Regions from separate parts of the Lacticaseibacillus sp. 53-4 genome, predicted to be linked through region 4. Evidence: predicted binding sites of a transcription regulator. Region 4 holds the regulator's gene; each other region holds the start of a gene.

Region 1 (7,517 bases), on a different contig from region 4:
TGAAAAGTGAAAATGCACCTTCTTCTCAGTGCCGCTTGGGCGCGGCAGCCGCACCATTTTCTCCAGCTGCTTGCGGCGGGCCTGGGCCTGCTTGGTGGAGGATGCACGCACGATGTTCTTGTCGACGAACTCCTGCAGCTTAGCGATTTCTTCCTGCTGCTTGTTGTAGGCCTTCCATGCCAGCGCGTTGTTTTCCGCTTTGCGCTTCAGGTAGCCGGAATAGTTAGTGGTATAGTGCACGGCCATGGACGGGGTCAGCTCGTAAATTTCCGACACCACGTGGTCCAGAAAGTACTGGTCATGGCTGACGGTTAGGATGGCGCCGGCGTACCCCTTGAGGTAGCCTTCGAGCCAGCCGAGCGTGTCGATGTCCAAGTGGTTGGTCGGCTCATCGAGAATCAGCAGGTCGTGCTTTTCCAGTAACAGTTTGGCCAGGGCCAGGCGGGCGCGCTCGCCGCCGGACAAGGTGGCGACCTTCATGTCCCAGGTGTTCTCGGGGAAATTGAACCCGTGCAGGATCCCGCGAATTTCGGCACGATAGCCGTAGCCGTTTTGCTCCTGAAAGTCGTGCTGTAGCTGGTCGTACTGCTTCATGGTTTGGTCGAAAGCGTTCTGGTCCTTGGCCAGCCCCGGGTCGGCGATTTGCACCTCTAAGGCGTGCATGCGCGTTTCCATGGCGATCAGCGGCGCGAACACGGTCAACAGTTCATCGAAAATACCGCGCTCGGAGTCCAGTCCCGAATCCTGCGCTTGGTAGCCGATTGAGACATCGTGGGCCAGGGTGACCTGGCCGTAGTCGGGTGGGTTGAGGCCGGCGAGGATCTCCAGCAGCGTGGTTTTCCCGATGCCGTTGGGGCCGACCAGGCCGATGCGCGCACCGGTTTGCACTTCTAAGTTAATGCCCGTGAACAGGTCGAGGCCGTTGAACGTGCGGCCAACCCCTTGGGCTTGCATGATGATCATGGTGATATCTCCTTACTTTGCCCGCATGGGCGCGAATCGTCTGCAACCAGTTTACCATACCGAATCCAGCCACTCGTGAAAAAAGGTGAGCAAGCTGGAGCCGCAGGGCTTGCTTTCACAGCTTAAAGCGGTTACTATCGATTTATAAGTATGCCGGGCTTTTCACAAGTACGCCCGACTCGAACGGAGACGGAGGAGACTTATGGCTGAAACAATGATCCCTAAGGCAACCGCAAAACGGCTGCCGCTGTACTACCGCTACCTCAATTTCTTGGCGAACTCTGGGACGACCAAGATCAGCTCCACGGAGCTGAGTGAGGCGGTCAAGGTCGATTCGGCGACGATCCGCCGCGACTTTTCCTATTTTGGCGCCCTGGGCAAACGGGGCTACGGGTATGATGTGACGGACCTGCTTAAATTCTTCAAGAAGATCCTCAACCAGGACCGGCTGACCAATGTGGCGTTGGTCGGGGTGGGTAATTTAGGGCACGCGCTGCTCAATTACAACTTCCGCCAGGCCAATAACATCCGCATTTCCGCCGGGTTCGACGTGAATCCCGACCTGGCCGGCACCATTCAAAGCGGGGTGCCGATTTACCCGATGACCGACCTGATTGACCAACTGCGCCAGCAGCAGATCGAAATCGTGATCCTGACGGTGCCGACCGACGCGGCGCAGGGCATCACCGATGACCTTGTGAAGGCGGGCATCAAAGGCATCATGAACTTCACCCCGCTGCGTATTTCCGTGCCAGCTTATGTTCGCGTGCAAAACGTGGACTTGGCCACTGAGCTGCAGACCCTGATCTACTTCCTGGACCACTACGGCCCGACGCTGAAGGACACCGAAGAAGACGAAGACTAGTTGAATCAATAAACAGGAGCGCCACCTCTCATCGCGAGAAGTGGCGCTCCTGTTGTTTTTACAGGTCTGGATTATAAATCACGTAGTTTTGTGCCTCTGGATTATCCCAGTTGAACTCAGTATTCGCCTTGTTCTCGCGCACGTTCTGGTTGGCGATGGTTTCTTTTCCCAACCCCAAAGCGGTGCGCAGCGTGTCAGAAACGCGCTGGAGTTCTGTGGTGGCGGGAATCTGGTAAGACGATGGGCCGGGGTAAACCATGGCGTCGTGCCCCTGCAGGGTGGTCGATTTGATCGTCCCAGCGGCGGCGCGGTAGTTTTGCACCAAGGCCATCATGTCGGCAAACGAGAGGTTCGTCTGCATGTTGCCCGAAACGGTTTTCAGCAGCTGGTCGAAGTTCTTCAGCGTGTCGGTGGACAGGGCCTTTTTGACGATGGCCTTGATCACTTGCTGCTGCCGCTTCTGGCGGCCGTAGTCGCCTTCAGGATCAGCGTGGCGCATCCGGGCGTAGGCCAAGGCCTGGCCGCCATTGAGATGCATCTTGCCTTTGGTGAAGTGGTAGCTGCCAACGTGTGGGTCGCTCCAGGAAAAGGCGACGTCTACGTCGACGCCGCCGACTGCGTCCACCACTTTTTCCAGCGCGCCCATGTTGACGGTCACGTAGTACTTGATCGGCACATTGACCAGCGCTGAGGCGGTGTTGACCGCCATCTTCGAGCCGCCGATCTCATAAGCGGCATTGACCTTTTGCATGTTGAACGACTTGGTGCCGATCATTTTGGCGGCGGTGTCGCGGGGCAGGGAGACCATGTTGGTTGTTTTGGTTTTGGGGTTGACCACGACGACGATCATCGTGTCGGAGCGGCCGGTGTCGTTGCGCCCGAACGCCCCGGTGTCGGTACCGAGCAGCAGGACTGCGAAGGGCTTTTTCTGCTGAATCGTTTTGGCGACTGTCCCGGCGCTGCCGTCCTCAGTCCCGATGCCGCGGTAGGTCGAGTTCAAGGCGTACTTGGTTTGTGAATACAGTCGCAGGCCATATGCGCCAAGAGCCACCAGCGCGGTGGTGAGAATCAGGATCAATATTTTCAGGAGCGGCCGGTGCGGTCTCTGACTTTGCCGGCGATTGACACGACTGTCCATAGTAGTCCTCGTTTCGTCTATTTGCTTTAGTATACCGCGTTCGCCTTTTGCGGTCAGCGCGAGGTCAGACCTTAAACGAGGTTTAAACTCCTGTCAGTGCCATATTGCGTAGCCAAGCGTCAGCGCTAGCACCCCAATGTGCGCGATCAGGGGCGTTTGAACACTACCGGTTTGCTTGTACAAATAGGCGTAAACGATGCCGACTAGGGTCGCGGTCAGCCAGTGGGTGGGGTCCGTGGCCAAGGCGAATAGGAGCCCGGAGATTAGCGCGGCGCCGAACACGCCCGTGACGCTGGCCAAGTTGCCAAAAATGACCCGGCGAAACGCGTACTCTTCCAGCAGGGGCAGTGCCCAGACTAAAGTCAGCGCATACAGCGGCACGCTGTGCAGTGCCGAGGTGGCCTGGGTGAGCGTTGGCGCCGGCGCATAAAACAGCCAAGACTCCAGCCAGCTGCCCAGCAGTTGGACAATCAGCACGACGGCGACCCCGGACACGCCCCAAATCACTCGGGTCTCGGCTTTGGCCAAGCCCGCAGTTTCAATGGCGGTGGGCAGGCGCAGCTGGCGGTTGAACCGCCAGGCGAGCAGCGCGCCGCCGACCGAGAGAGCCGTGCTGCCCCACAGCCCCGCCTCCCCCGGCCAAAAGTGCAGGATCAGCAGGCTGCCCACCAGGACGGCCAGGTAGGTGCTCAGGATCTGCACCGCGTGTTTTTGCAATGACATGGGAGGACCTCCTTGAGAATATGGGCCTAGTATAACAGAATTAGCACTTAGGGGTTGCAATTGCTAAACTGATTCGGTATAGTATCTAGTGTAGTTAGCACTTAGGACGAATGAGTGCTAAGCGTTCAAATTTTATGCATATGGAGGGATCGTTTTGTTAAAACCATTAGGTGACCGCGTGGTCGTTTCAGTTGAGGAAGAGCAAGAGGAAACTGTTGGCGGCATCGTGCTGGCCAACAACGCCAAGCAGAAGCCGCAACAGGGCACCATCGTTGCAGTCGGTGAAGGGGCCTTGAGTCCTGAGGGCAAGCGCCTGCCGATGGCCGTCAAGAAGGGCGACAAGATCCTGTACGACAAGTACGCCGGCTCTGAAGTCAAAGTGAACGGCGAGGATTACCTGGTCCTGCACGAAAAGGACATCATGGCGATCGTCGACTAAGTTCGGCTCATGGCAATTCCTGCATTAACTATATAAATAATATGAGGTGAAATAAACACATGGCTAAAGAAATTAAGTTCGGTGAAGATGCACGTCGTTCCATGCTGAAAGGGGTCGACAAGCTGGCCGACACCGTTAAGACGACCCTTGGCCCGAAAGGCCGCAACGTTGTTTTGGATAAGTCATACGGCGCTCCTGAGATCACCAATGATGGTGTCACCATCGCTAAGAGCATTGACCTGGAAGATCACTACGAAAACATGGGGGCCAAGCTGGTCGCTGAAGTTGCGACTAAGACCAACGATATCGCTGGTGATGGGACCACCACTGCCACTGTGCTGGCGCAGAGCATTATTCGCGAAGGCATGAAGAACGTCACCGCTGGCGCTAACCCGGTCGGGATTCGCAAGGGGATCGAAGAAGCGACCAACGCGGCCGTTGACGAATTGAAGAAGATTTCTCACAAGGTTTCCGGCAAGAAGGAAATCGCGCAGGTTGCTTCGGTTTCTTCCTCGAGTACAGAAGTTGGCGATTTGATCGCCGATGCCATGGAGAAGGTTGGCCACGATGGTGTCATCACGCTTGAAGAGGGCAAAGGCATTCAGACCGAGCTCTCCGTGGTTGAAGGGATGCAGTTCGATCGTGGCTACCTGTCCCAGTACATGGTCACAGATAACGACAAGATGGAAGCCGACCTCGACAATCCGTACATCCTGATCACTGACAAGAAGATTTCCAACATCCAAGACATTCTGCCACTGCTTCAGGAAATTGTTCAGCAGGGTAAGGCGCTGCTCATCATCGCCGATGACGTTGATGGCGAAGCACTGCCAACGCTGGTTCTGAACAAGATCCGTGGGACCTTCAACGTGGTTGCTGTGAAAGCCCCTGGCTTCGGCGATCGCCGCAAGGCTCAGCTGGAAGACATCGCGGCTTTGACCGGCGCGACAGTCATCACCTCCGACCTTGGCCTGGATCTGAAGGACACCAAGATCGATCAGCTTGGCCAAGCCGGCAAAGTCACGGTCACCAAGGACAACACGACCATCGTTGAAGGCGCCGGCGATAAGGCAGCCATCGACGAGCGGGTGGCAACAATTCGCAAGCAGATTGAAGAGACCACTTCCGACTTCGACAAGGAGAAGCTGCAGGAGCGCCTGGCCAAGTTGGCCGGTGGCGTTGCCGTTATCCGCGTCGGGGCTGCCACCGAAACCGAACTCAAAGAGCGCAAGTACCGTATCGAAGACGCGTTGAACGCGACTCGTGCGGCCGTTGACGAAGGTTACGTCGCTGGCGGCGGTGTTGCGCTGGTCAATGCGGCCAAGGCCGTTGCTGCCCTTCAAGAAGACGGCGACGTTCAGACCGGGATCAACATTGTCCTGCGCGCACTTGAAGAGCCAGTTCGTCAGATCGCGGCTAACGCCGGTCTGGAAGGCTCCGTCATTGTTGAGCGCCTGAAGAAGGAAAAGACCGGCTTTGGCTTCAACGCTGCGACCGGCGAATGGGAAGACTTGGCCAAGGCCGGCATCATCGACCCAACTAAGGTCACCCGTTCCGCGCTTCAAAACGCGGCTTCCGTTGCTGCTTTGATGCTGACGACCGAAGCGGTGGTTGCTGACAAGCCGGAACCAAAGGATGCCGCAGCAGCTCAGCCAAACCCTGGCGCCGGCATGGGCGGCATGATGTAATTTAGCAGCCAACTAATTGGAAGACGGAGACTCGCAATGAGCGAGCGTCCGTCTTTTCTTTTATTCTTACTGGTCCGCCGCCGTGTTGCGTTGACCGGTATGCTATATTTAAGTTAGAAGAAAAGGAGCTGATGCGTTGTGAAACTGATCGAAAACCCGATCCGCCTGAACTTCAGCCTGCACAAGTCGTTGCCGTACACCATGCGCTACCTGTACGGGAAAAGTAACGTGAAGACCTTCCGGCTGTACACGCTGGGCTCAGTGCACGTGTACTCGATTGAAGGTTTTGACCGGCTGGACATCGTGATGACCCATGATCACCGCAACATCAAGCAGGACGAGATCGACTTCGTCCGCGAGGCACTGCTGCCAAGCGACGACCCATCAACATTGAAAATCTCGCATACCGCCAAGAATCAAATTGAGGGTGACGTGCATAAAAAGATCCGGGTCAAGGATCTGGTCATTATCGAAAAGCCGCTCAAATAATCTTTCCGCCCGCCGAGGCCCGCTCGGCGGGTTTTTTAGACAAGATGCTCGACCAGGCGAACTTAGGCTAATCACTCGCCTGCTGCCAGGTCGAGCCCAGTTAGACAAGGTGCGCAGGCTTGGCGGGTTGACCCCAGTAACGCAGGCAAGCGCCAATTATCACGGCGGCGGTACCGGTCAATAAATGTTAAAATATAAGTTAGTTTTCAACTAAAAGGAGTCCCGTCATGGCCAAAGCAGCAAGTGTCACCCCGATGATGCAGCAGTACCAAAAAATCAAAGATCAGTACCCAGATGCGTTCCTGTTTTACCGCATCGGGGACTTTTACGAGCTGTTCAACGATGACGCCATCAAGGGCTCGCAGCTGCTTGAGTTGACGCTGACCGCCCGCAGCAAGAACGCGGACCATCCGATACCGATGTGCGGCGTGCCGCACCATGCTGCCCAGTCTTACATCGATATTCTGGTTGACCATGGTTACAAGGTCGCCATTTGCGAGCAGATGGAGGACCCGAAGAAAGCGGTCGGCATGGTCAAACGTGCCGTGATCCAACTGGTGACGCCTGGCACCAAGATGGATGTCAAAATCGGCGAAGCCAAGTCGAATAACTACCTCGCTGCCGTCGTGCCGGCTGAGGGCAAGTACGGCCTGGCCTACGCGGACCTGTCGACTGGTGAGTTCAAAGTCACCACGCTGAGCAATCGCTTCACGCTCCAAAATGAGCTGGGGGCGCTCGGCAGTCGGGAAATCGTCGTGCCGGACGGACTGAGCGCGGATGATCAAAAATTGCTCGGCCAAGGCGACCGCCTGCTCAGCCGCGCCGATGCCGTGGTGTCAGCCGAGGCCAGTTACGTCAGTCAGGATCTCACTGATGCGTTGCAGGTGCAGGTCGTGTCGATGCTGATGCAGTACCTGCTGACCACCCAAAAGCGCAGCTTGGCGCACATTCAAAAGGCCGTGGCCTACGAGCCGGCCGAGTACCTGGAGATGGACCAGGATGCCCGGACCAACTTGGACATCATCAAAAACTCGCGCACTGGGCGCAAAGGCGACACCTTGCTGGCAGTGCTTGATCGCACCAAAACCGCGATGGGTGGGCGGCTGATGAAGCAGTGGTTGGATCGGCCGCTGCTTGACCTCGCCGCCATCGCAGATCGGCAAAACCAAGTGCAGACGCTGCTGGACCACTATTTTGAGCGCTCCGAGCTGC
Region 2 (7,517 bases), on a different contig from region 4:
GCTTGAAACTGGGAAAAATTGCAGGCCTCGATCGAGTAGTGCCCGGAGTTATGCGGCCGCGGCGCCAGCTCGTTAACCAGCACGCCGGTTTTGCCGGCGAACAGCTCGATCCCAAGGACCCCGCGCAGGTTCAGTGCTGTCGCAATTTTGGTGGCCAGCGAATCGATCTGGTACTGCTCAGGCTTACCCAGGTCAGGGGCCGGGGCGATGGTCACGTGCAGGATGTGATCCTGGTGATGATTTTCCACGACCGGGAAACAGCGCACGACGTCTTGGCCATCGCGCGTCACCATGAGTGACAGTTCACGGTCGAAAGCCACGCGCGCCTCCAGGATGCACGGCGTCTTGGCGACCAGTGCTTCCGCTGCGGGCAGGTCCTGATCCGAGTTGATGTCCAGCTGGCCGTGGCCGTCGTAGCCGCCGGTCGTGGTTTTCAAAATGGCCGGGACCCCGACCGCATGGATCGCCGGGATCAGCGCGGCCCGCTCCGGCACGGCGGCAAAATCTGCCGTGGGCACCCCGTGGTCGCGCAGGAACGTTTTTTCCTTCACGCGGTCGCGCGTGATGGCTAACAGCTGCGTGCCCTGCGGCAGCGCCGCCTGCTTACTGGCCTCTTGAAGCGCGGCAAGGTCGACGTTTTCAAATTCATAAGTCAACACGTCACTGCGGCGCGCGAGCTCATCAAGGGCCTGGTGATCGTCATAGTCGGCCTGAAGCTGAAAATCGGCGACCTGGCCGGCCGGCGCGTTCGGCGTCGGATCGAGCACGCCAACGGTGTACCCCATCGTCTTGGCCGCCTGGGCAAGCATCCGCCCCAGCTGGCCACCGCCGACGATGCCAATCGTCGCTGGCGGCAAGATTGGCTTAATCATCTAAATCTGCCTCACTTTCGATCGATTGCTGCGTCTGGGCAGTGCGAAACGCGGTCAGGCGAGCTTCAACCTTCGCGTCGCGGATGGCCAGCATCGCCGCGGCCATCAGCGCCGCATTCTTGGCCCCAGCCTCGCCGATCGCCATCGTGGCCACCGGCACCCCGGCCGGCATCTGCACAATGGAAAGCAGTGAGTCCATCCCGCTTAATGTTCGGGTTTTAATGGGGACCCCGATGACCGGCACCGTCGTGTTGGCCGCCAGCATGCCGGGTAAATGGGCCGCCCCACCGGCCCCAGCGATGATCACGTCGATGCCGTTGGCTCGCGCCGCTGCGGCGAACTGCTGCAACTGCGTCGGCATCCGATGTGCCGAGATCACGTGCTTGACGTACGGAATCGCAAGTTGGTCGAGCAAAGCCGCCGCCTGCTTCATCGTTGGCCAATCCGAGGTGGAGCCCATCACTACTGCAACTGTCACGAATCGTCACCTGCTTTCGTATTTGCTTTGAGTTTAGCACGGCGCGGCAAATCGCTCAACAGTTTTCAGGAACAAAGTAAGCACTTTAATAAATTATTGTTCGTGTTTATTCAAAACATAAAAAAACCGCAAGTCTGGCTTGCGGTTCACTGCATCCTAGTTTAGTTATTTGGCTGCGTGCTGCTGGTAGTTGACCACGGCCCCAATCAGGTTGGCCGCATCGGTGTACTGACAGATCTTGATGACCGGCCGCTGGGTGGCAATCTCGATTGTCTTGAACACGCCGTCCATGTGGCGCTCGATGCCCGGGATCAGCGCCGGGTTGCGCGACACCCCGCCGCCCAGCAGGAACAGCTCGGGGTCGTAGCTGTATTGCAGATTGAAAATGACTTCGGCCAGGGCCTCAAAGAAGCCTTCGACCTCCTCGTGCGCCACGCGGTCGCCGGCATCGGCAGCCGCAAACAGCGCCTCACCGGTGATCTTTTTACCCGTGCGCTTCTCGTAGTTCTCGCAGCGCTTAACGACCGTCGCTTGGGCGGACACGGACTTGCCGTTTTGCAGCATGAACCCGAACTCGCCGCCCAGCAGGTGGGACCCGTGTTCGACCCGGCCGTTTGCGATCAGCGCCCCGCCGACGCCGGTGCCAAGCACCAGCATCGCCACGCGCTGCTTGCCCTTAGCCGCACCGCTTGCGACTTCGGCCAAGGCGGCGCAATTCGCGTCATTTTCGAATGCCATTGGCAGGCCGAAGCGCTTCTCCAGCTCAGGCTGGATCGGGAAGTTGTGAATGTACGGCAAGGCGCTGGCACCTTCGATCACGCCGGTCGCCTGATTGACCGCTCCGGGACTGGAGATGGCCACCCCTGTAATGGGGTGATCCGCCTTCATTTTCGTTACCGTGTTGGCCAAGAGTCCGTAAAACTCAGCCAGCGTTTTGGGCGTTGGCGCCGCCGTCCGGTCCTGCAGGGCTGTCCCGTCCCACCGCGCAAATTTAATCGAAGTGCCGCCAATATCAATCACAGCTAATTCCATTTTGCCATCTCCATAACCATATTTGTCTACACAAATTAGTCTAGAGGTTGATGTATCCGCTGTCAAACTTGATTCAGCAGGGCACAATAAAAGCGCCTCTGCCAAAGCAGGGACGTGTTCATTTTGCGTTCAATTAGTGTTTCTCGGTAAATTCCTTGACCAGCTTGATGTTGTCTTCGTTGGTCACGGATTCGGTGGTGGCCCGCTCTGCGAGGGTCTTCAGGTAACTTGCCGAAAGGCCCTTCATCTGGCTACGCACGCGCAGGACAGAGGTCGCGGACATGGAGAACTCGTCGAGCCCCATGCCGACCAAGAGTGGCACCATGATCGGGTCGCCAGCGGCTTCCCCACACATGCCGGCCCACTTGCCTTCCTTATGTGCCGAATCGATGATGTGCTTCACTAAGCGCAAGATCGATGGGTTGTAAGGCTGGTAGAGGTAAGACACGCGGTCGTTGCCGCGGTCCGCCGCCATGGTGTACTGAATCAAATCGTTGGTGCCGATGGAGAAGAAGTCTGCGACCTTGGCGAACTGATCCGCCAACACGGCCGCGGCAGGTACTTCCATCATCATCCCGGTTTGGATGTTGTCAGCAACCTTCACGCCTTCCTTGACCAGCTTGTCCTTTTCCTCCAAGAAGACCTTTTTGGCCGCCTTGAATTCGTTGACTGTACCGATCATCGGGAACATGATGCGCAGATTGCCGTAAGCCGAAGCCCGCAGCAAGGACCGCAACTGGGTGCGGAAGATGTCCTGCCGGTCCAGGCTGATCCGAATCGCCCGGTAGCCCAAAAACGGGTTATCTTCGTGTGGCAGTGGCAGGTATGGCAGCTTCTTATCACCGCCGATGTCCATCGTGCGAACCACGACAGGCTTGCCGTCCATCTGCTCGAGCACGGTCTTGTACGCCTCGAACTGATCGTCTTCGGTTGGCAGCTCCGACGAGTCCATGTACAAGAACTCGGTACGATACAGGCCAACGGCTTCAGCACCATTGGCAAGCACCGCGTCCATGTCCTTCGGGGTCCCAATGTTGGCGCCGACTTCGAAGTGCTGACCGTCTTCCGTCACCGTCTTAGCCGTCTTCAGCTGCGCCCATTCGGCCTTTTGTGCGGCAAAATCCTTGGCTGCCTGTTCGGAAGCCTGGATCTGGTCAGCACTCGGGTCGATCGTCACAGCACCGGTCAAGCCGTTGACGGTGATGGTCTGGCCGTTTTTAACGTCCGTCGTGACCGTGTCCGTCCCGACCACAGCCGGGATCTCAAGCGAGCGCGCCATGATCGCGCTGTGCGCGGTCCGGCCGCCGATGTCGGTGACAAACGCCTTAACGTACTTCTTGTTCAGCTGAGCAGTATCTGAAGGCGTCAAATCATGCGCCACGATGACCACTTCAGAATCGATCAATGCCGGGTTCGGCAGCGGCCGGTTCAAGAGGTGTGACAGCACCCGGGTCGAGACGTCGCGGATATCCGCGGCGCGCTCTTGCATGTAGGTGTTATCGGTCATCGCTTCAAAGGTTTCAATGAAGCCGTCGGAAACAGACTTCAAGGCGGTTTCGGCGTTGACCTTATCGTCTGTGATCTGCTTTTCAATGGCCCCGATGTATTCCGGATCGGCCAGCATGGTCATGTGCGCGTCGAAGACTTCTGCCTCTTCCTCGCCCAGCGACTCTGCTGCTTTTTGCCGGATGATCTTCAGTTCTGCAATGCTCTGGTCGAGCGCGGTGTGCAGACGTGCGACCTCTTTGTCTGTATCTTCAATAGTTGACTTCGAAAATGACAGATTGGGTTGCACGAGCAGGTAGGCCTTCGCCGTAGCGACGCCGTCACTTGCCGCGATCCCTTTCAGGTTCTTAGTCATTAGTTAGACAAGCCTTCCTTTTTCATGGTCTCTTCGATGGCAGCAATAGCTTCCTTTTCGTCTGCGCCTTCAGCGGAGATGGTGACGTCGGCGCCTTGGCCAACGCCCAAGCTCATGACGCCCATGATGGACTTCAAGTTAACGCTCTTCCCCTTGTATTCCAGGTTGATGTCAGAGTTAAACTTGCTGGCTGCCTGAACCAAGAGAGTGGCTGGGCGAGCGTGGATACCTGTTTCTGCAACAACATTAAATTCGCGTTTTTCCATGAGTAATCTGCTCCTTTGTGTATAAACTTTTGCCGAATAGAATTTGCATTCTATTTCTTGTAAACCTTACCATTATTCCGCTTTCAGAACAAGTATCATGGCTGGTTTTATTGCCCCTTGGCGGACTGATAATGGTACAAAATCGTGCCCCCGCGCTCCGCCTGGCCGACGATTTCCTTGCGAGCCGGATAATTGGTCCAGGCCTCACGAAAAGCGGCAAACGTCTCGGGTTCGATCTTGATCTCCGTAATTTTACCTGCGCGGAGATCATTCATCATTTGGACATAGTCTGATGCCACATGCTTGCCCCCTTTCCGTCACTATTTTAGACTAGAGACAGGCCGTTGACCAGCGCTGAAACCGCAGTCGCACTGAATTTCGCGAAAAAATTAGCACTCTCACGGTAAGAGTGCTTGCATTTAATTTTTCGCGGTGTACACTGGAGTCAAGGTCAAAGAAGGTCAAAGCCTGGTTTGACTTTTCCGCGTCCTTTGCGCGGAAGGACTTAGATAAGAAAGGTTGTGAACAACGGTGCTATGTGAAAATTGCCATCAAAATCCGGCTACCATTCATTTGTACACCAACGTGAATGGCCAACGCCAAGAGATCAACCTATGCCAAAACTGCTACCAGCAGTTGAAACAACAAGCAGGAGGCACTATGCAACCAACGAATGCAAACAATGATCCGTTCGGCTTCAGCAGTCTCGATGACATCTTCCGGGCGATGGCTTCCGGCCAAAACGGCCAGCAGCAGCCGCAGGACCAAACCCCACCCACTCAAAGCGGGCGCGGCGACAATGGCGGCGGCAACCGGCCTGGCCAAGGCGGCAATTCCGTCTTAGGTCAGTTCGGCGTTGACTTGACCGCCAAGGCCAAGAACGGCGAAATCGACCCAGTCATCGGCCGGGACGAGGAAATCGCCCGCGTTATCGAAATTTTGAACCGCCGGACCAAGAATAACCCCGTTTTGATTGGGGAAGCCGGGGTCGGCAAGACCGCCGTGGTCGAGGGGCTCGCGCTTAAGATCGCAAACGGTGATGTCCCAACCAAGCTGCAAGACCGCCACGTCATCCAGCTGGACGTCGTGTCTCTGGTGCAAGGCACCGGAATTCGCGGCCAGTTTGAACAGCGCATGCAGCAGCTCATCGACGAGCTGAAGAAGAATCCGAACATCATTCTCTTCATCGACGAGATCCACGAAATCGTCGGTGCCGGCAATGCCGAAGGCGGCATGGACGCCGGCAACGTCCTCAAGCCGGCGCTGGCCCGCGGCGAACTGCAACTCGTCGGGGCCACGACCTCTAACGAGTACCGCCAGATCGAAAAGGATTCCGCTCTCGCCCGCCGGCTGCAGCCGGTGACCGTCGAAGAGCCGTCGCCTGAAGAGACCATCAAGATCTTAAAGGGCATTCAGCCGCGCTACGAGGCCTACCACCACGTCAAGTACACCGACGACGCCATCGAGGCCGCCGTCAACCTGTCCGACCGCTACATTCAGGACCGGTTCCTGCCTGACAAGGCCATCGACCTGCTGGATGAGGCCGGCTCGCGCAAGAACTTGACCATTACCGTAGCCGATCCGCAAACCATCAAGGACAAGATTGCCGAAGCCGAAAAGCAGAAGCAAGGCGCCTTGAAGCAGGAAGACTACGAAAAGGCCGCCTTCTACCGCGATCAGGTCACCAAGCTGCAGAAGATGCAGCAGCAAGACGAAAAGCAGGAAAAGGAAGACACGCCAACGGTCACCGAAAAGGACATGGAGCAGATTGTCGAAAAGATGACCAACATCCCCGTTGGCGAGCTCAAGCAGCAAGAGCAAGAGCAGCTCAAGAACCTGGTGCCTGACCTTGAGGCCCATGTCATCGGCCAAAACGAGGCGGTCGAAAAAGTCGGCCGCGCCATTCGCCGCAACCGCATCGGCTTCAACAAGACCGGCCGCCCAATCGGCAGCTTCCTCTTTGTTGGTCCGACCGGGGTCGGCAAGACCGAGCTGGCCAAGCAGCTGGCCAAGGAACTGTTTGGTTCCGAGCAGAACATGATCCGGTTTGACATGTCTGAGTATATGGAAAAATTCAGCGTGTCCAAGCTCATCGGTTCGCCTCCGGGCTACGTCGGCTATGAAGAAGCCGGCCAGCTGACCGAGCAAGTCCGCCGCAATCCGTACAGCCTGATTTTGCTGGACGAAATTGAAAAGGCGCACCCAGATGTGATGAACATGTTCCTGCAGATCCTCGATGACGGCCGCCTGACCGACAGCCAGGGCCGCACCGTTTCCTTCAAGGACACGATCATCATCATGACGTCAAACGCCGGCTCGACCGACGCCGAGGCGAACGTCGGCTTCGGCGCGTCGATCAACGGCACGACCAAGTCCGTCCTGAACCAGCTGGGCAACTACTTCAAGCCGGAATTTCTCAACCGTTTCGACGACATTGTCGAGTTCAAGCCGCTGAGCAAGGACACCCTGTTGTCCATTGTGGGCCTGATGATCAACGACACCAACGCCAACATCAAGGACCAGGGCCTGACCATCAAGGTCACCGAACCGGTCAAGGAGAAGTTAGTCGAACTCGGCTACGATCCCGCGATGGGCGCCCGGCCGCTGCGCCGCGTGATTCAGGAGCAAATTGAAGACCGCGTGGCGGACTTCTACCTTGATCACCCGCAGGCCAAGCACCTCGAGGCACGCATCGACAAGGGCGCGATTGCCATTGTCGAAAGCAAACCGGAAACCCCGACAGTCGCCAAAAAATAACGCCAAATAAGTTGAAGGGACTAAGCGAATGCCTCGCTTAGCCCCTTTTGACTACTTGCGCAAGATTTTGGAGCCATACCACGGATAAAACCAGCCAGTGTACCCGCGCATCAGCGCATCGAACTGCGCTGGCGCAAAACGGCCGTTGCGGGCCATGGTGTCATAGGCCACCCCGAGGTCGACCACCTGGTAAGGCTGCAGCACAAACCCGTTGCGTTGGTAAAACGCCAGCCGGGAGCGCCGCTGCCGAA
Region 3 (7,517 bases), on a different contig from region 4:
ACTGGACCAAGGGGGTCTTCGCAATCGTTGAGTGATGACAGTTAGTGCACCACCAACGTTGCTTATTTAAATCCAGAATGGTTGGAATCTCAGTGGCCCCTTTGACATGAATGTGGGTCAGTTTGTGACCGTTAGGCCGCAAAGCTTCAAAATCACACAGTGGGCAGCGTTTCAACGTATAGGAAAGCGTCGCAAAGATTGTATGGTATTTGCGGCGTCGCGCGTCCGTTCCACGATATTCATCGCGAACGTTTGAGACATGGATATTTGCATCTGGTATTCCTAAAATCGACAGTGTAGGATTGAACTGGGACATCGACAAATCGCCTCGCTAGCTTTTGGTTTAGACGCTTAGAGCATAGCATGGGGGACCTTGTAGGTGCCCTTTTAATTTTGTCATTAAAAGAAGGGCCTACACTCTCGGCGTTGGATTTCTCCAACACTAGAAAGTGTAGACCCGCTTTTTTCGTGCCGTGAAAAGTTGGGAACGCCAGGGCTGTTGATGACACGCCCGGCATGTTACAATGGGCAAAGAAAGAAGGGATAGGATGGCAGACACGATGGATCTCGTGGTGATCACCGGCATGTCCGGCGCCGGCAAAACCGTCGCCATGCAATCATTTGAGGACTTGGGTTACTTCACCGTCGACAATATGCCCCCGGCGCTGTTGCCAAAGTTCTGGGAACTGATGAAGGAAAATGGCAAGATCACCAAGATTGCGCTGGTGGTGGACTTGCGCAGCCACGCCTTTTACGACCAGATCAATGATATGCTGGCCAACTTGGACAACACGTCGTTTGTCACCACCAAGATTCTGTTTCTGGACGCGACGGATGCCGAGCTGGTGTCCCGGTATAAGGAGACCCGCCGCAGTCATCCCTTAGCGCAGGAAGGCCGCCTGATGGACGGCATCAAAAAGGAGCGCAGCCTGCTGACCGAACTGCGCAACCGCGCCCAGGTGGTAATCGACACGACCAACCTTTCTCCGCGGCAGCTGCGCGAAAAGCTCTTCGTCATCTCCAAATCGGCCGATCACCCGACCTTCCACTTGGAAGTGATGTCCTTCGGTTTCAAGTACGGTTTGCCTATCGATGCCGATATCGTGATGGATGTGCGTTTCTTGCCCAATCCCTATTACGTGCAGAAGTTTCGCAACCGCGACGGCCGCGATCAGGAAGTCTACGATTACGTGATGGATAACCCAGCGGCGGAGACGTTTTACCAGCAGTTTTACACGATGCTGGCCAGCATTATGCCGCAGTACAAACAAGAGGGCAAAAGCAGTGTGACCATCGCGATCGGCTGTACTGGCGGTCAGCACCGCAGTGTGGCATTCACGGAGCGGGTCGGCAAGGCCTTTGCGGCGGCCGGGTATCCGGTCGACATTACGCATCGCGATGTCAATAAACGGAAAGCGACGGTGAACCGTTCATGATGCCAAATGAAACCAAAACGATTCGCGTCATCCGCGGCCGGCGGCCCAAGGTTGTCGTCATCGGCGGCGGGACGGGCCTGCCGGTCATCGTCAAAAGCCTGCGTGAACAAAATGCTGATGTCACGGCGGTCGTCACGGTGGCTGATGATGGCGGCTCAAGCGGTGTAATTCGCAACTACATCAACGTGGTGCCGCCGGGCGATATTCGCAATGTCCTGGTGGCGTTATCCGACATGCCGGGGCTGGAGAAACAGGTCTTCCAATACCGCTTTGACAGCGGTGATAGTTTCTTTGCTGGCCATGCGATTGGCAACCTGATCATCGCGGCGCTGTCGGAAATGGGCGGGGGTATTTTTCAGGCCGTGCAAACCCTGTCGTCCATCATGAAGGTTGATGGCCATGTCTATCCCGCCAGCAACCGGCCGCTGACGCTTCACGCCGAGTTCACCGATGGCACGACTCTCGCTGGTGAGGCTGAAATCACGGCCGCCGGCAAGCACATTAAGCGGGTTTGGGTCACCGATACCGATGACGCCCAAGAACCTGAGGCCATGCCACAGGTGATCGACGCGATTTTGGCGGCGGATGTCGTGGTGATGGGGCCAGGGAGTCTGTTCACCAGCGTGCTGCCTAACTTGATGATCAAGAACTTGGGCCAGGCGGTGCTCAAGACCCGCGCGGAAGTCATTTATGTCGTCAACATCATGACACAAAAGGGCGAGACCGAGCGTTTCACCGATGCCGACCACGTGCGGGTGTTGAACCGGCACCTGGGGGCCAACTTTGTTGACACGGTACTGGTCAACATTGCCCCGGTGCCCAAGAATGCGCTGGATGCCCAGAAGTACAACGAAATCTTGGTGCCAGTGCGCCCAGACTACCAAGGCCTGCGAGACTTAGGCTGCCGCGTCATCTCGGCTGATTTTCTGAAGCTGCGGGACCGTGGGGTGTTCCACGATGGGGACAAGGTGGCGTCCGAAATTTTGAACCTGGCCTTTCAGGTTGGCACGATGAAAAAAAGAAAGCGGTGAGTGAATGGCCAGTTTTGCTAGCACAGTTAAAAAAGAACTGACCCAACTGGAGGTTCACCCGGAGCACGCGAAGGCGGAACTGTCTGCACTGATTCGGATGAACGGGACGTTGGCAATTCAGGCGCACCAGTTCGTGCTCAACGTCCAAACGGAGAATCCCGCCATCGCGCGCCGAATCTACAGCTTGATCCGCCAAGTTTACCATCATGAAGCTAACCTGATTGTTCGGCGCAAGATGAAACTGAAGAAGAACAACCAGTATGTGGTCCGCCTGACCACAGGGGTGAACGCCGTTTTGGAAGATCTGGATATTCTGGACGGGCGCGACATGTCGATCCGCACTGCGGTGTCCCGAAAGGTGCTGGACGAGCCGCAGCGGGAACGCTCTTATCTTCGCGGCGCATTTCTCGCCGGGGGTTCAGTCAACAGTCCGGAGACGTCCCGGTACCATCTGGAAATTTATTCTCTGTACAAGGACCACAACGATGATGTGCTGAAGATGATGAATGATTTTGGGTTAAATGCCCGTACCGTTGAACGGCGCAGCGGTTGGATCGTGTACCTTAAAGAAGCCGAAAAGATTGCGGACTTTTTGCAGGTGATCGGTGCGACCACGGCCATGCTTAAGTTCGAGGATGTTCGGATTGTCCGCGACATGCGCAACTCCGTCAATCGTCTGGTTAACTGCGAAACCGCCAACTTGAATAAAACCATCGATGCAGCGCAAAGGCAGATTGAGAATATTAACGCCCTGAAAGACCGGGGCCTGCTGGAAGGTCTGCCGCCCAAACTGCGGGAAATCGCAGAGCTGCGGCTTGCACATCCTGATGTTTCGTTGAAGGAGCTAGGGGAAATGGTGCCCAGCGGCGTGATTTCGAAGTCCGGGATCAATCACCGGTTGCGGAAACTGAACCAGATTGCAGAAGGCAGTCAGCAGGCCGCTGAAAGTTGACACTTCCATTACTTAATTAAATCGTCTACAATAAGCTCGATAGAAAAGATGGATATGACGTCACTGGAGGCGAGCATATGACTAAACCGATCCGTTTGAATGAACAGCTGTGTTTTTCCATATACAAAGCGCAAAAACAATTTAACCACTTTTATTCGCAGGCGCTGGCCAAGTACAAGTTGACTTATCCGCAGTACATCACGCTGCTGTCGCTTTACGAGCACGGCACGATGTCGGTCAAGGAAGTCGGGCAGACGCTGAACCTGGACTCTGGGACCTTGACGCCGCTGATGAAGCGGATGGAAAAGGACGGCTGGATCTCACGCAAACGCTCTGCGCAAGATGAGCGCCGGGTGGATGTCAGTTTGACCCAGAAGGCCAAAGACATGCGCGATGAGATTTACGATCATGTGGGTTCATGCATGACCTATCTGGATTTTCCGGAAAAAGTGTATGAAGCGATCAAGAGCCAGGTTGACACGGTCGATCAGCATCTGACGGCCATCCCTGACGAGAAGCTGCAGTGAACGCGGGCCTGAATTTGGCTTGAGGGTTGCATTTTGGCCGGCGCTCCCGTAAAATAATTGAGTACTTGCGCGGTTAGTGTAATGGATCGCACGTGAGATTCCGGTTCTCGAAATCCGGGTTCGACTCCCGGGCTGCGCAGCATTCAAGGAAGACGCCACTAGTTGGCGCCTTTTTTAATGCCTGCAGCAGGTGGTTGAGGGCTCGCGAGGCGCGTGAGTATGCTAAACTATCCCTGACCCGAAAAGTTGGTCAAAGTCTTTGACCTTTTTTGACGTTAGTGCTAAGCTTGGCACTGTACTTAGAAGAGTGCTAATACTCGTTAGGAGGTTCCGCTATGTTAGTTCCGACAGTGATTGAACAAACCAGCCGCGGCGAGCGTTCTTATGATATTTACTCCCGCTTGCTTAAAGACCGGATCATCATGCTGTCCGGGGAAATCAATGACCAGGTTGCAAACTCCGTCATTGCGCAGCTTCTGTTCCTCGACGCACAAGACCCTGATAAAGATATTTACCTGTACATCAACAGTCCTGGTGGTGTGATCACCTCTGGCCTGGCGATGCTGGACACGATGAACTTGATTCACGCCGATGTACAAACGATCGCGATCGGCATGGCTGCATCGATGGCGTCGGTGCTGCTCGCCGGTGGGGCGAAGGGCAAGCGGTTTGCGCTGCCTAACTCTGAAATCTTGATTCACCAGCCGTCTGGCGGTGCCCAAGGCCAGCAGACCGAGATTGAGATCGCCGCTGAGGAGATTTTGAAATCGCGCAAGAAGCTGAATAAGATCCTGTCTGACGCCACTGGTCAGACGGAAGCCAAGATCAAGAAGGATACGGAGCGCGATAACTATATGACCGCTCAGGAAGCCAAGGATTACGGCTTAATCGATGATATTTTGACCTCGAAGGCCGACCAGAAGTAATCCTGAAATCGAGCACTCGCGCATAGATGCGGGTGCTTTTTTGATGAAAAATAGGTGAGAACTCATCCGAATGACCAGTTTTGAAAACCCCGTCCCCAAATTAGAGAACGGTTTCTTTCCGAAAATACGCGCAGGCTCAGCATAGATTCTTCCAAAATTGGAAGAGTTTTCGGCTTTTAGGCAAATCCCTTGCACCGTTTTCAGCAGGTGGCTATAATAGAAAGCGTTGGTAAGGGAGATCCGGTGTGTCTGGGGTCCCAAAATTTTTTGCTACTACTGGGTCACTATGTGGCACGGTAGGACGCCAAACGACCCACGAAAAGGACAATGAGCTATGCATTCTGAGTTCGCTTGGATCGAAGCAATCGCGCCTGATTTCATGGGCGTGATTACGCAACGCTATCAGATCTTGCAATTCATCAGCTGGATGTCGCCGGTCGGTAGACGGGCGCTTGCTGAGCAGATGAAGCTGAGCGAACGAGTTCTGCGCACGGAAACCGAGTTTCTGCGTAAGCAAGGCCTGATTGAAAGCTCAAAGTCTGGCATGGTCCTTACCAGCCAGGGTATCGAAGTTTTCCAAGGCTTGGAGCAGTTCATGAATCGGCTGCTGGGGTTCAAGGAAGACGAGAAGCATCTTGCCGAAAAGCTTGGCATTGAGCACTGCCTGATTGTTAGCGGTGACGCGGATCAAAGCAGCCGGGTCTTGGACGAGATGGGGAAGGAGTTAAACTCCACTCTCCAGCTGATCCTGCCCAGCGGCCAGTTGACCATTGCGGTCATGGGCGGCACAACAATGGCGCGCGTGGCCCAGCAGATGACGTATAAGCTGTCTGCAGGCCGCGAGTTAACCTTTGTGCCAGCACGCGGCGGCGTCGGCGAGGCGGTGGCAATTCAAGCCAATTCGGTTGCCGCCAGCATGGCAGAAGCAACGGATAGTAAGTACCGGGTGCTGTACATTCCTGAAAATGTCAGTGCGAAAACTTACCAGCCACTGCTCCAAGAACCGGCGGTCCGTGAGGTGCTCCAATTAATTGACAATGCCCAGGTTGTGATTCATAGTATAGGAGATGCATTGATCATGGCTAAGCGTCGATCGATGTCTCCTGAGGCCATTGCCGAGCTCACCGAACAGCATGCAGTTTCAGAAACTTTTGGCACGTTTTTCGATGCGAGCGGCAAGGTCATTTACAAGATCCCAAGAATTGGGTTACAGATTCCGGATCTTGATCATATCCCATATGTGTTTGCAGTTGCCGGCGGCCGCTCCAAGGCCAAGGCAATCGCAGCATATATGAAAAATGCGCCGAGTCGGACGTGGCTCATCACGGACGTCGGCGCCTCAAATGCGATTTTAACTGGGGAAACCCGTTAGAATAAAACTCTTATTTCCTAAAGGAGGAAATTTTAGCATGACTGTTAAAATTGGTATCAATGGTTTTGGCCGTATCGGTCGTTTGGCCTTCCGTCGCATCTTTGAATTAGGTGCCAAGAGCAACGATATTGAAGTTGTTGCCATCAACGATCTGACCAGCCCAGCGATGTTGGCTCACCTGCTGAAGTATGACTCAACTCACGGCACTTTCCCTGGTGAAGTCAGCGCTACCGACAACGGTATCGTTGTTAACGGCAAGGAATACCGTGTTTATGCTGAACCTCAGGCTCAGAACATTCCTTGGGTTAAGAACGACGGCGTTCAGTACGTTCTCGAATGCACAGGCTTCTACACCTCAGCCGAAAAGGCTCAGGCTCACTTGGATGCCGGCGCAGAACGTGTTCTGATTTCCGCACCTGCTGGCAAGATCAAGACCATCGTTTACAACGTAAACGATGACACCTTGGACGCTGACGACAAGATCGTTTCCGCCGGTTCTTGCACGACCAACTGCCTGGCACCAATGGCTTACTTCCTGAACAAGGAATTCGGCATCGAAGTTGGTACCATGACAACGGTTCACGCTTACACCTCCACTCAGATGCTGCTTGACGGCCCTGTTCGCGGTGGCAACCTGCGCGCTGCGCGTTCTGCTGCTGTTAACACCATCCCTCACTCAACTGGTGCGGCTAAGGCTATCGGTATCGTTATCCCAGAACTGAACGGCAAGCTTCAGGGCCACGCACAGCGTGTCTCCGTTGTTGACGGCTCCCTGACCGAATTGGTTTCCATCCTGAAGACCAAGAACGTGACGGCTGACCAGGTCAACGCTGCGATCAAGAAGCACACCGATGGCAACCCAAGCTTCGGCTACAACGCTGACGAGATCGTTTCGTCCGACGTTATCGGCACAACCTACGGCTCAATCTTCGACCCTACCCAGACCGAAGTTACGACCGCCGGTGACTACCAGCTGGTTAAGACGGTTGCTTGGTACGACAACGAATATGGCTTCACTTGCCAGATGATTCGTACCCTGCTGAAGTTCGCGACTCTCTAATTTAAAACCTTAGAGCATTAACGATTTCAACCGTTATGAAGGGGGCGGAGGGAGTATCTCCCTCCGCCTTCTTTTTATGACAACATGTGCAAAAGCACACGCATATCCCTGGCCTCGACGGGCTGGGCTTGCCGTACCAAACACGCTGTTTGGCAGGGCAAACCTAGTCCGCTTGGGACCAGGTGGGTGTGCGCTCAGCATTCCAACATTTTA
Region 4 (7,517 bases):
TGATTTTCATCATTGCAGTAAAGTTGGCGCTCAGTCTGCCGCAAATTGGCATTGAGGTGCCGAACTGGGCCTTTTCGCTGATCGTGGTGTTGGCCTTCCTGATCACCTGGCTGGTTCACCAGCGGCGCACGGCCCACGGCCAACAGCAGAAGCGAGGTTTTTGACATGGATGGGATTTTACCAGTATACAAGCCGTCGGGTATGACTTCGGCCGATGTGGTCAGCAAACTCCGCTACTTGTTGCAAATGAAAAAAGTGGGCCATTCGGGCACACTTGACCCCAGCGTCGATGGCGTGCTGCCAATCGCGCTGGGGGCGGCGACGAAGGCCGTGCCGGCGCTGATGGCGCTGGGCAAAACCTACACGGGCAAAGCGACGCTCGGCTTTGCGACGGAAACTGAGGACCTCGACGGGGCTGAGGTGTCCCGCGTGACCTTAACGGCCCCGTTTACCGATGCGCAGATCGATGCCGCGCTGTTAACGTTGACCGGCGAGATCACGCAAACGCCGCCAATGTACTCGGCGGTCAAGGTCAACGGGCGCAAGCTTTATCAGTACGCTAGAAACGGCGAAACCGTCGAGCGGCCGACTCGCCAAGTTCACGTTTACGAATTTAAGCGGACTGCGCCCAGCACGTTTGATGCGGCAAGGGGGACGCAGGACTTCACGTTTGAAGCCAAAGTCTCAAAGGGGACGTACATTCGCACCCTTGCGGTGGATGCCGGCCGGGCGCTGAAGGTGCCGGCCGTGATGGCGCAGCTGACGCGCACGCAAAGCGGGGGGTTCAAGCTCAGCGACACGCTTGATTTACGTCAGTTGACGCGCGACACCGCCCCGGCAGCTGCGGTCGCTCATTTGCGGCCCATCGAATTCGCTTTTCCGGACCTGCCGCTGATGGCGCTTTCGGCCAGCCAGTGGGACGCGGTCAAAAATGGGCGCGGCTTGCCGCTAGGCACTGCCGCGACTGATGAAATCGGCCTGACGTACCAAGGCGTCTTTAAGGCGCTGTACCGCAAAGAGGCGGCCGAGTTTCGGCCTGCCATGATGTTCTTGGCTAATGCCGGCATTGGCCAAGGTTGATGAGGAGATAATTATGCAAGTGATCGATATTCACCCGCCGCTTGCGGCGGCAGCAGTTCCCAGCCAGCCCATCGTGCTGGCGTTGGGGTTTTTCGACGGCGTTCACCTGGGCCATCAGGCGGTGATTGGCCGCGCGCGGGCAGAGGCTGACAAACGCGGCCTGAAGCTTGCAGTCATGACGTTTGATGTGCATCCGGCGGTGATTTACCGCGGTGTGCCGGCCAGCTCGGTCAAATACCTGTCCCCGCGGCCGCGGAAGAGTGAACTGATGGCGCATTTTGGCGTCGATCTGCTGTACTTCATCCACTTTACCCCGGCGTTTTCAAAACTTTCGCCCCAGGCCTTTGTCGACCAGTACCTCGTTGTCCTGAATGCCGCGGTCGTGGTCGCTGGCTTCGACTACACGTACGGCAAACGCGATATCGCCAACATGAAGACACTGCCGCAGTACGCTCAGGAGCGGTTTGAAATCATTACGGTGCCCAAGACGGTTGATGCCGGGGAAAAGGTTTCCTCGACGCGGATTCGCGAGGCGCTAGACCTTGGCGATGTGGATCTGGCAAACCACTTGCTGGGTTATCGCTATCAAACAAGCGGCACGGTGGTGCACGGCGAGGCGCGCGGCCGCACGATTGGCTACCCGACCGCAAACGTCCAGGCACCGGCCGAAGAGCGCATCCCCGGCATTGCCGTGTACACGGTGCGCCTGCAGGTCAACGGCCAGTGGTACCCGGGGATGGCGTCGGTCGGGCGCAACATCACCTTTGGTCCGGGGCGCCCGGTGACGGTGGAGGTCAACCTGTTTGATTTCCACCAGGATATTTATGATGCGCCGGTGCGCGTCGAGTGGATGCACCGCTTGCGCGGGGACATGATGTTTGATTCAGCGGCGGGGCTGGTTGCCCAGCTTGCCCAGGACGAAAAGGACGCCAAGGCGTTTTTGAAAGGGCTGACGGATTGATGGCTGGGGCTTATGTGCATATTCCCTTCTGCTCTCACATTTGTTACTACTGCAATTTCAACAAGGTCTTCATCGAAGGTCAGCCGGTTGACGATTACGTCGACATGCTGATTCGCGAGATGCACCTGGTGATGGCCAGTCATCCCGATGAAAAAATCGAAACCGTGTACGTTGGCGGCGGCACGCCGACCACGCTGACGCCGGTGCAGCTGGAGCGCTTGATTTCCGGCATTCGCCGCGAGCTGCATTTCGACCACGGCGAGTTCACCTTCGAAGCGAACCCCAACGATTTGCTCGAAAAGGATAAGCTGCGCGCGCTGCATGAAAATGGGGTCAACCGCCTGTCAATTGGGGTGCAGTCGTTTAACGACGCCATTTTAAAGGCGATTGGGCGCACGCACCGGGTCGCCGATGTCTACCAGGCGATCGCCAATGCGCGGGCAGTGGGCTTTGAGAATATTTCCATCGACCTGATTTTTCGGCTGCCCAAGCAGACGCGCGAGGACTTTTTGGCGAGCCTGCACAAAGCCTTGGCACTTGATCTGCCGCATTATTCGACGTATTCCCTGATCTTGGAAAAAAAGACGATTTTCTATAACCTGATGCGCTCCGGGCGGCTGCAGCTGCCGAATCAGGACGCGGAAGCCGACATGTACCAGGACGCGATCGACCTGATGGAAAGCACCGGGCGCCATCAGTACGAGATTTCTAATTTTGCCAAAACCGGTTACCAGTGCCAGCACAACTTGCTGTACTGGCGCAACGAGCATTACTTCGGCTTTGGCGCCGGGGCGTTTGGCTACGTCGGCCGCGATCGGTACCACAATTTCGGGCCGATCAAGCAGTACCTGGACCCGCTCCACAACCACAAAGTGCCGGTGATCGAACATCACCTGGTGCCGCTGGAAGAGCAAATCGAAGAAGAGATGTTCCTCGGGCTGCGAACCCGGGAAGGGGTGTCTCAGAAACGGTTTGCAAAGCGCTACCACATGACCATCAATGAGGTGTACGGGCAGCTGTTGAAGGACCTGAGCGACCAGCAGCTGGTCACGGTTGATGGGGATGCCGTGCGCCTGACAAACCAGGGGCAGTTTCTCGGCAACGAAGTCTTTCAGCAGTTTTTGCTCGATGACCCACTGATTTGACCCCGCGTACTTGCGCCTATTTTCAGAAAAACACACGTCGGTCTCAGTCCTGGGGCCGATTTTTTCGTGAAAACGGCGAAATTAGCAGACTGAGGTTGACTTTGCTAACGGCCATTGGTATATTAAGTATTGTACTTAGCACTCAAATGGTTTCAGTGCTAAAAGAAGGTGGGATTATGTTGACGAAACGCCAACTACTCGTCTTGAAACAGATCATCCGCTCCTACACCGAAACCGGCCAGCCAGTCGGTTCCAAAGCGTTGATGGCGCAGTTGCCGGTGCATGTCAGTTCGGCAACGATCCGCAACGACATGGCGGCGCTGGAAGACGAGGGTCTGATCAGAAAGACGCATAGCAGTTCTGGCCGCGTCCCATCGACTAAGGGTTACCGTTTCTACTTGGACAACCTCGTCGAGCCAGCCGCGGTCACGCCCAACGAGATTGCTGCGATTCAGCAAGGCTTCGGGGGGCATTTTTACAAGATCGATGAAATTGTCGCCCAAAGTGCGCGCATTTTGTCGAACCTCACAAATTACACCGCAATCACCTTGGGGCCTGAGGTCACCAACTTAAAACTCACTGGGTTTCGGTTGGTGCCGCTGGGCAATCATCAGGTGATGGCGATTTTGGTCACGAGCAATGGCAACGTTGAAAGTCAGCTGTTCACGCTGCCCCCGGAAGTCGGCTCTGACGAAGTGGAGAAGGCCATTCGCATCATCAACGATGAGCTGGTCGGCTTATCGCTCGGCGAAGTCGCCCAAAAGCTTCAATCAGAAGTGCCGGGGTTGCTATTCAAGTACATGACCAGCCCGGACGGGTTCCTGGACCTCTTCGGCAACGTGCTCCGCAAGGCGGCTGAGGAACGCTTCTATGTGGGCGGGCGTCTGAATCTCATGGATTACCTGGGCGACTCGGATGTGGATCAGCTCAAGCGGCTGTTAGCCATGATGGATAATGATCAAGGCAGCCAGCGCCAGGCGTTCAATACGTTGCTTGGCCCGCTTCATGATTCCCATATCAAGGTCAAGCTGGGCTCGGAGCTGACGCCGGATGTGCTTGAGAATCTGAGCCTATTGACCGCGAACTACTCAGTCGGCGAACACGGGACTGGGATGATTGCCCTGATCGGGCCGACCCAGATGCCGTACTCGAAGATGATCGGTTTGCTCGATGCCTTCCGCGAAGAACTCGCAAAACGGCTGACCGATTACTACAATCATTTTGATCAGTGACAGGAGGCATGAATTTGACAGACAAGCAAACCAAGAAGACGCAAACCGCCAAGCAAACTGCGGCAAAGGCTGAACCAAAGCCTGAGGCCAAACCAAAAGCGGCCAAGCAGCAACCAAGTCTGCGGGATGAAATCGAGGAAGAGATGAAGGACGACCTCGAGGAAGAAGTCCAAGACTCCGGCGTGGATGTTGAAGCCCTGCAAAAGGACCGCGACGAGCTCGAGGATAAGTACCTGCGCGCCGCCGCCGAGATCAACAACATGAACAAACGCTTCAATAAGGAGCGCGAGGACATGGCCAAGTACGACGGGCAAAAGCTGGCCACTGCGGTGCTCCCAGTTCTGGATAACCTGGAGCGCGCGCTGGCCACCGAGGTCACGGACGATGCCGCGCAATCTTTGAAAAAGGGCGTCGAGATGGTGTACAGCCACCTCGATAACGCCCTCAAGGAGAACGGCGTGACGGAGATCACGGCGACCGGGAAGTTTGATCCGAACCTGCAGCAAGCCGTGCAAACCGTTCCGGCGGATAAGGATCACGCGAAGGATACCGTGGTTCAGGTCCTGCAAAAAGGCTACAAGCTCAAGGATCGGGTCCTGCGTCCAGCGATGGTCGTCGTTGCAAATTAGTTAATCAAAACTGTTAAAAGAAGGGATTTTACTATGAGTAAAGTTATTGGGATCGACTTAGGGACTACCAACTCCGCGGTCGCCGTGCTCGAAGGCGGCCAGCCAAAGATCATCACCAACCCGGAAGGCAACCGCACCACACCGTCTGTCGTTGCGTTTAAAGACGGCGAGATTCAAGTCGGCGAAGTTGCCAAGCGGCAGGCCATCACCAACCCAGACACCATCACTTCGATCAAGCGTCACATGGGCGAGGCCGGCTACAAGGTTAAGGTCGGTGACAAGGAATACACCCCGCAGGAAATTTCTGCGATGATCCTGCAGTACATCAAGAAGTTCTCTGAAGATTACTTGGGCGAAGAAGTGACCGACGCGGTCATCACGGTACCGGCTTACTTCAACGATTCGCAGCGTCAGGCGACTAAAGATGCCGGCAAGATCGCGGGTCTGAACGTTTCTCGCATCGTCAACGAACCAACTGCGTCCGCCCTGGCTTATGGCCTGGACAAAGGCGACAAGGACGAAAAGGTCCTGGTTTACGACCTCGGCGGTGGGACGTTTGATGTCTCCATCCTGCAACTCGGCGACGGCGTGTTTGAAGTGCTGTCGACGAACGGGGATACGCACCTGGGCGGTGATGATTTTGATAACAAGATCATCGACTGGCTGGTCAGCGAGTTCAAGAAGGATAACAACATCGACTTGTCCAAGGACAAGATGGCGATGCAGCGTCTGAAGGATGCCGCTGAAAAGGCGAAGAAGGATCTGTCTGGCGTTTCCCAGACGCAAATCTCCCTGCCGTTCATTTCTGCCGGTGCCAATGGCCCGCTGCACTTGGAGCGGACACTGACGCGTGCCCAGTTTGACCAAATGACCGCCGACCTGGTTGCCAAGACCAAGGTCCCAGTGGATAACGCGATGAAGGATGCTGGCTTGTCCAACTCAGACATCGACAAGGTCATCCTCAATGGTGGGTCGACCCGGATTCCGGCCGTTCAAGACGCGGTCAAAGAGTGGACCGGCAAGGAACCAGACCACAGCATCAACCCTGACGAAGCCGTTGCCCTTGGCGCTGCCATTCAGGGTGGGGTCATTTCCGGTGACGTCAAAGACGTTGTCCTGCTCGATGTCACCCCATTGTCTCTGGGAATCGAAACGATGGGCGGCGTGTTCACCAAGCTGATCGACCGCAACACCACGATTCCAACCTCCAAGAGCCAGGTCTTCTCGACTGCGGCTGACAACCAGCCGGCCGTTGACATTCATGTCCTGCAAGGCGAGCGGCCGATGGCTGCGGACAACAAGACGCTTGGCCGCTTCCAGCTGACTGACATTCCGGCGGCCCCACGGGGCGTTCCTCAGATCGAAGTCAAATTCGACATCGACAAGAACGGCATCGTGCAGGTTTCCGCGAAGGATCTTGGCACTGGCAAATCTCAGAACATCACGATCAAGAGTTCGTCAGGCCTGTCGGACGAAGAAATCGATCGCATGATGAAGGAAGCCAAGGAAAACGAGGAAGCCGACAAGAAGCGCAAGGAAGAAGTCGACCTCAAGAACGATGTTGACCAGCTGATCTTCCAGACCGACAAAACCCTGAAGGATCTTAAGGGCAAAGTCTCCGACGATGAGATCAAGAAGGCGCAGGACGCAGAAGACGCCCTCAAGAAGGCCCAGCAAGAAAACAACATCGAAGACATGAAGACCAAGCGCGACGACTTGAACAAGATCGTGCAGGATCTGACCGTCAAGCTGTACGAGCAGGCGCAAAAAGAGCAGCAGGCTAAGGGCGGCTCTGATGCCCAGGGCAGCGGCGCAACCGGCACCGCTGACAAGGGCGACGACGGCAAGACCTTCGATGGCGAGTACAAGGACGTCAACGACGACAAGAAGTAACCGTCTGTCCGTGTGAAAAGCCAAGGCCAACTGGCTTTGGCTTTTTGTTTGGTGAGGCAGTTTTGCGCGCCTTGCCCAAAATATGGTATCCTGAATAAGCTTTTTTGGGCGCGAGCACCCAATTCAAGGAGGCAACAATGGCAGACAAGGATTATTACGAAACACTCGGTGTCGCCCGGGATGCCAGCGATGACGAAATCAGGAAGGCCTTTCGACAGCTTTCCAAAAAGTACCATCCCGACATCAACCACGCGCCGGGTGCTGAGCAAAAATTCAAGGAAATCAACGAAGCGTACCAGGTCCTGTCCGACCCGCAAAAGCGTGCGGCGTATGACCAGTACGGCTCAGCCGACGGGGCCCAGGGCGGGTTTGGCGGTCAGGGCTTTGGTGGTCAAGGCTTCTCCAATTTTGGTGGCGGCAGTGCCCAAGGCTTTGGCGGGTTTGACGACATCTTCAGCCAGTTCTTTGGCGGCGGGCAAGGCGGCGGCCAAAGTGCCAATGCCCCGCGCCAAGGCGCCGATTTGCAGTACCGCATGGACTTGACCTTTGAAGAGGCGGTGTTCGGCAAGGACACCAA

Evidence for each region. Region 4 encodes HrcA, which represses chaperone genes, less so after heat shock. Its sites were predicted from a motif close to TTAGCACTCNNNNNNNNNGAGTGCTAA; they were not measured.
Region 1: groES (co-chaperone GroES) is a predicted target of HrcA. The motif match lies at 3,784-3,810, and genes of this name have one in related genera.
Region 2: JUF21_RS01255 (ATP-dependent Clp protease ATP-binding subunit) is a predicted target of HrcA. The motif match lies at 4,899-4,925, and genes of this name have one in related genera.
Region 3: clpP (ATP-dependent Clp endopeptidase proteolytic subunit ClpP) is a predicted target of HrcA. The motif match lies at 4,234-4,260, and genes of this name have one in related genera.

What each region holds. Positions count from the first base shown of each region.
Region 1 covers NZ_BOLT01000026.1:16,978-24,494, forward strand. The annotation lists gene JUF21_RS09600 (ABC-F family ATP-binding cassette domain-containing protein) at 1-963, opposite strand, end outside; gene JUF21_RS09605 (redox-sensing transcriptional repressor Rex) at 1,166-1,828, shown strand; gene JUF21_RS09610 (LCP family protein) at 1,887-2,966, opposite strand; gene JUF21_RS09615 (CPBP family intramembrane glutamic endopeptidase) at 3,060-3,689, opposite strand; gene groES (co-chaperone GroES) at 3,844-4,128, shown strand; gene groL (chaperonin GroEL) at 4,188-5,816, shown strand; gene JUF21_RS09630 (DUF1827 family protein) at 5,955-6,305, shown strand; gene mutS (DNA mismatch repair protein MutS) at 6,533-7,517, shown strand, end outside.
Region 2 covers NZ_BOLT01000002.1:66,568-74,084, forward strand. The annotation lists gene purK (5-(carboxyamino)imidazole ribonucleotide synthase) at 1-872, opposite strand, end outside; gene purE (5-(carboxyamino)imidazole ribonucleotide mutase) at 865-1,332, opposite strand; gene JUF21_RS01235 (ROK family protein) at 1,516-2,382, opposite strand; gene ptsP (phosphoenolpyruvate--protein phosphotransferase) at 2,516-4,243, opposite strand; gene JUF21_RS01245 (phosphocarrier protein HPr) at 4,243-4,509, opposite strand; gene JUF21_RS01250 (hypothetical protein) at 4,617-4,808, opposite strand; gene JUF21_RS01255 (ATP-dependent Clp protease ATP-binding subunit) at 5,041-7,266, shown strand; gene JUF21_RS01260 (GNAT family N-acetyltransferase) at 7,318-7,517, opposite strand, start outside.
Region 3 covers NZ_BOLT01000001.1:86,271-93,787, reverse strand. The annotation lists gene JUF21_RS00495 (ISL3 family transposase) at 1-316, opposite strand, end outside; gene rapZ (RNase adapter RapZ) at 549-1,436, shown strand; gene yvcK (uridine diphosphate-N-acetylglucosamine-binding protein YvcK) at 1,436-2,467, shown strand; gene whiA (DNA-binding protein WhiA) at 2,472-3,419, shown strand; gene JUF21_RS00475 (MarR family winged helix-turn-helix transcriptional regulator) at 3,497-3,946, shown strand; tRNA gene JUF21_RS00470 (tRNA-Arg) at 4,014-4,085, shown strand; gene clpP (ATP-dependent Clp endopeptidase proteolytic subunit ClpP) at 4,282-4,872, shown strand; gene JUF21_RS00460 (sugar-binding transcriptional regulator) at 5,207-6,244, shown strand; gene gap (type I glyceraldehyde-3-phosphate dehydrogenase) at 6,282-7,304, shown strand.
Region 4 covers NZ_BOLT01000016.1:924-8,440, forward strand. The annotation lists gene JUF21_RS07430 (TerC family protein) at 1-164, shown strand, start outside; gene truB (tRNA pseudouridine(55) synthase TruB) at 166-1,080, shown strand; gene ribF (riboflavin biosynthesis protein RibF) at 1,094-2,041, shown strand; gene hemW (radical SAM family heme chaperone HemW) at 2,041-3,186, shown strand; gene hrcA (heat-inducible transcriptional repressor HrcA) at 3,363-4,418, shown strand; gene grpE (nucleotide exchange factor GrpE) at 4,427-5,047, shown strand; gene dnaK (molecular chaperone DnaK) at 5,081-6,940, shown strand; gene dnaJ (molecular chaperone DnaJ) at 7,078-7,517, shown strand, end outside.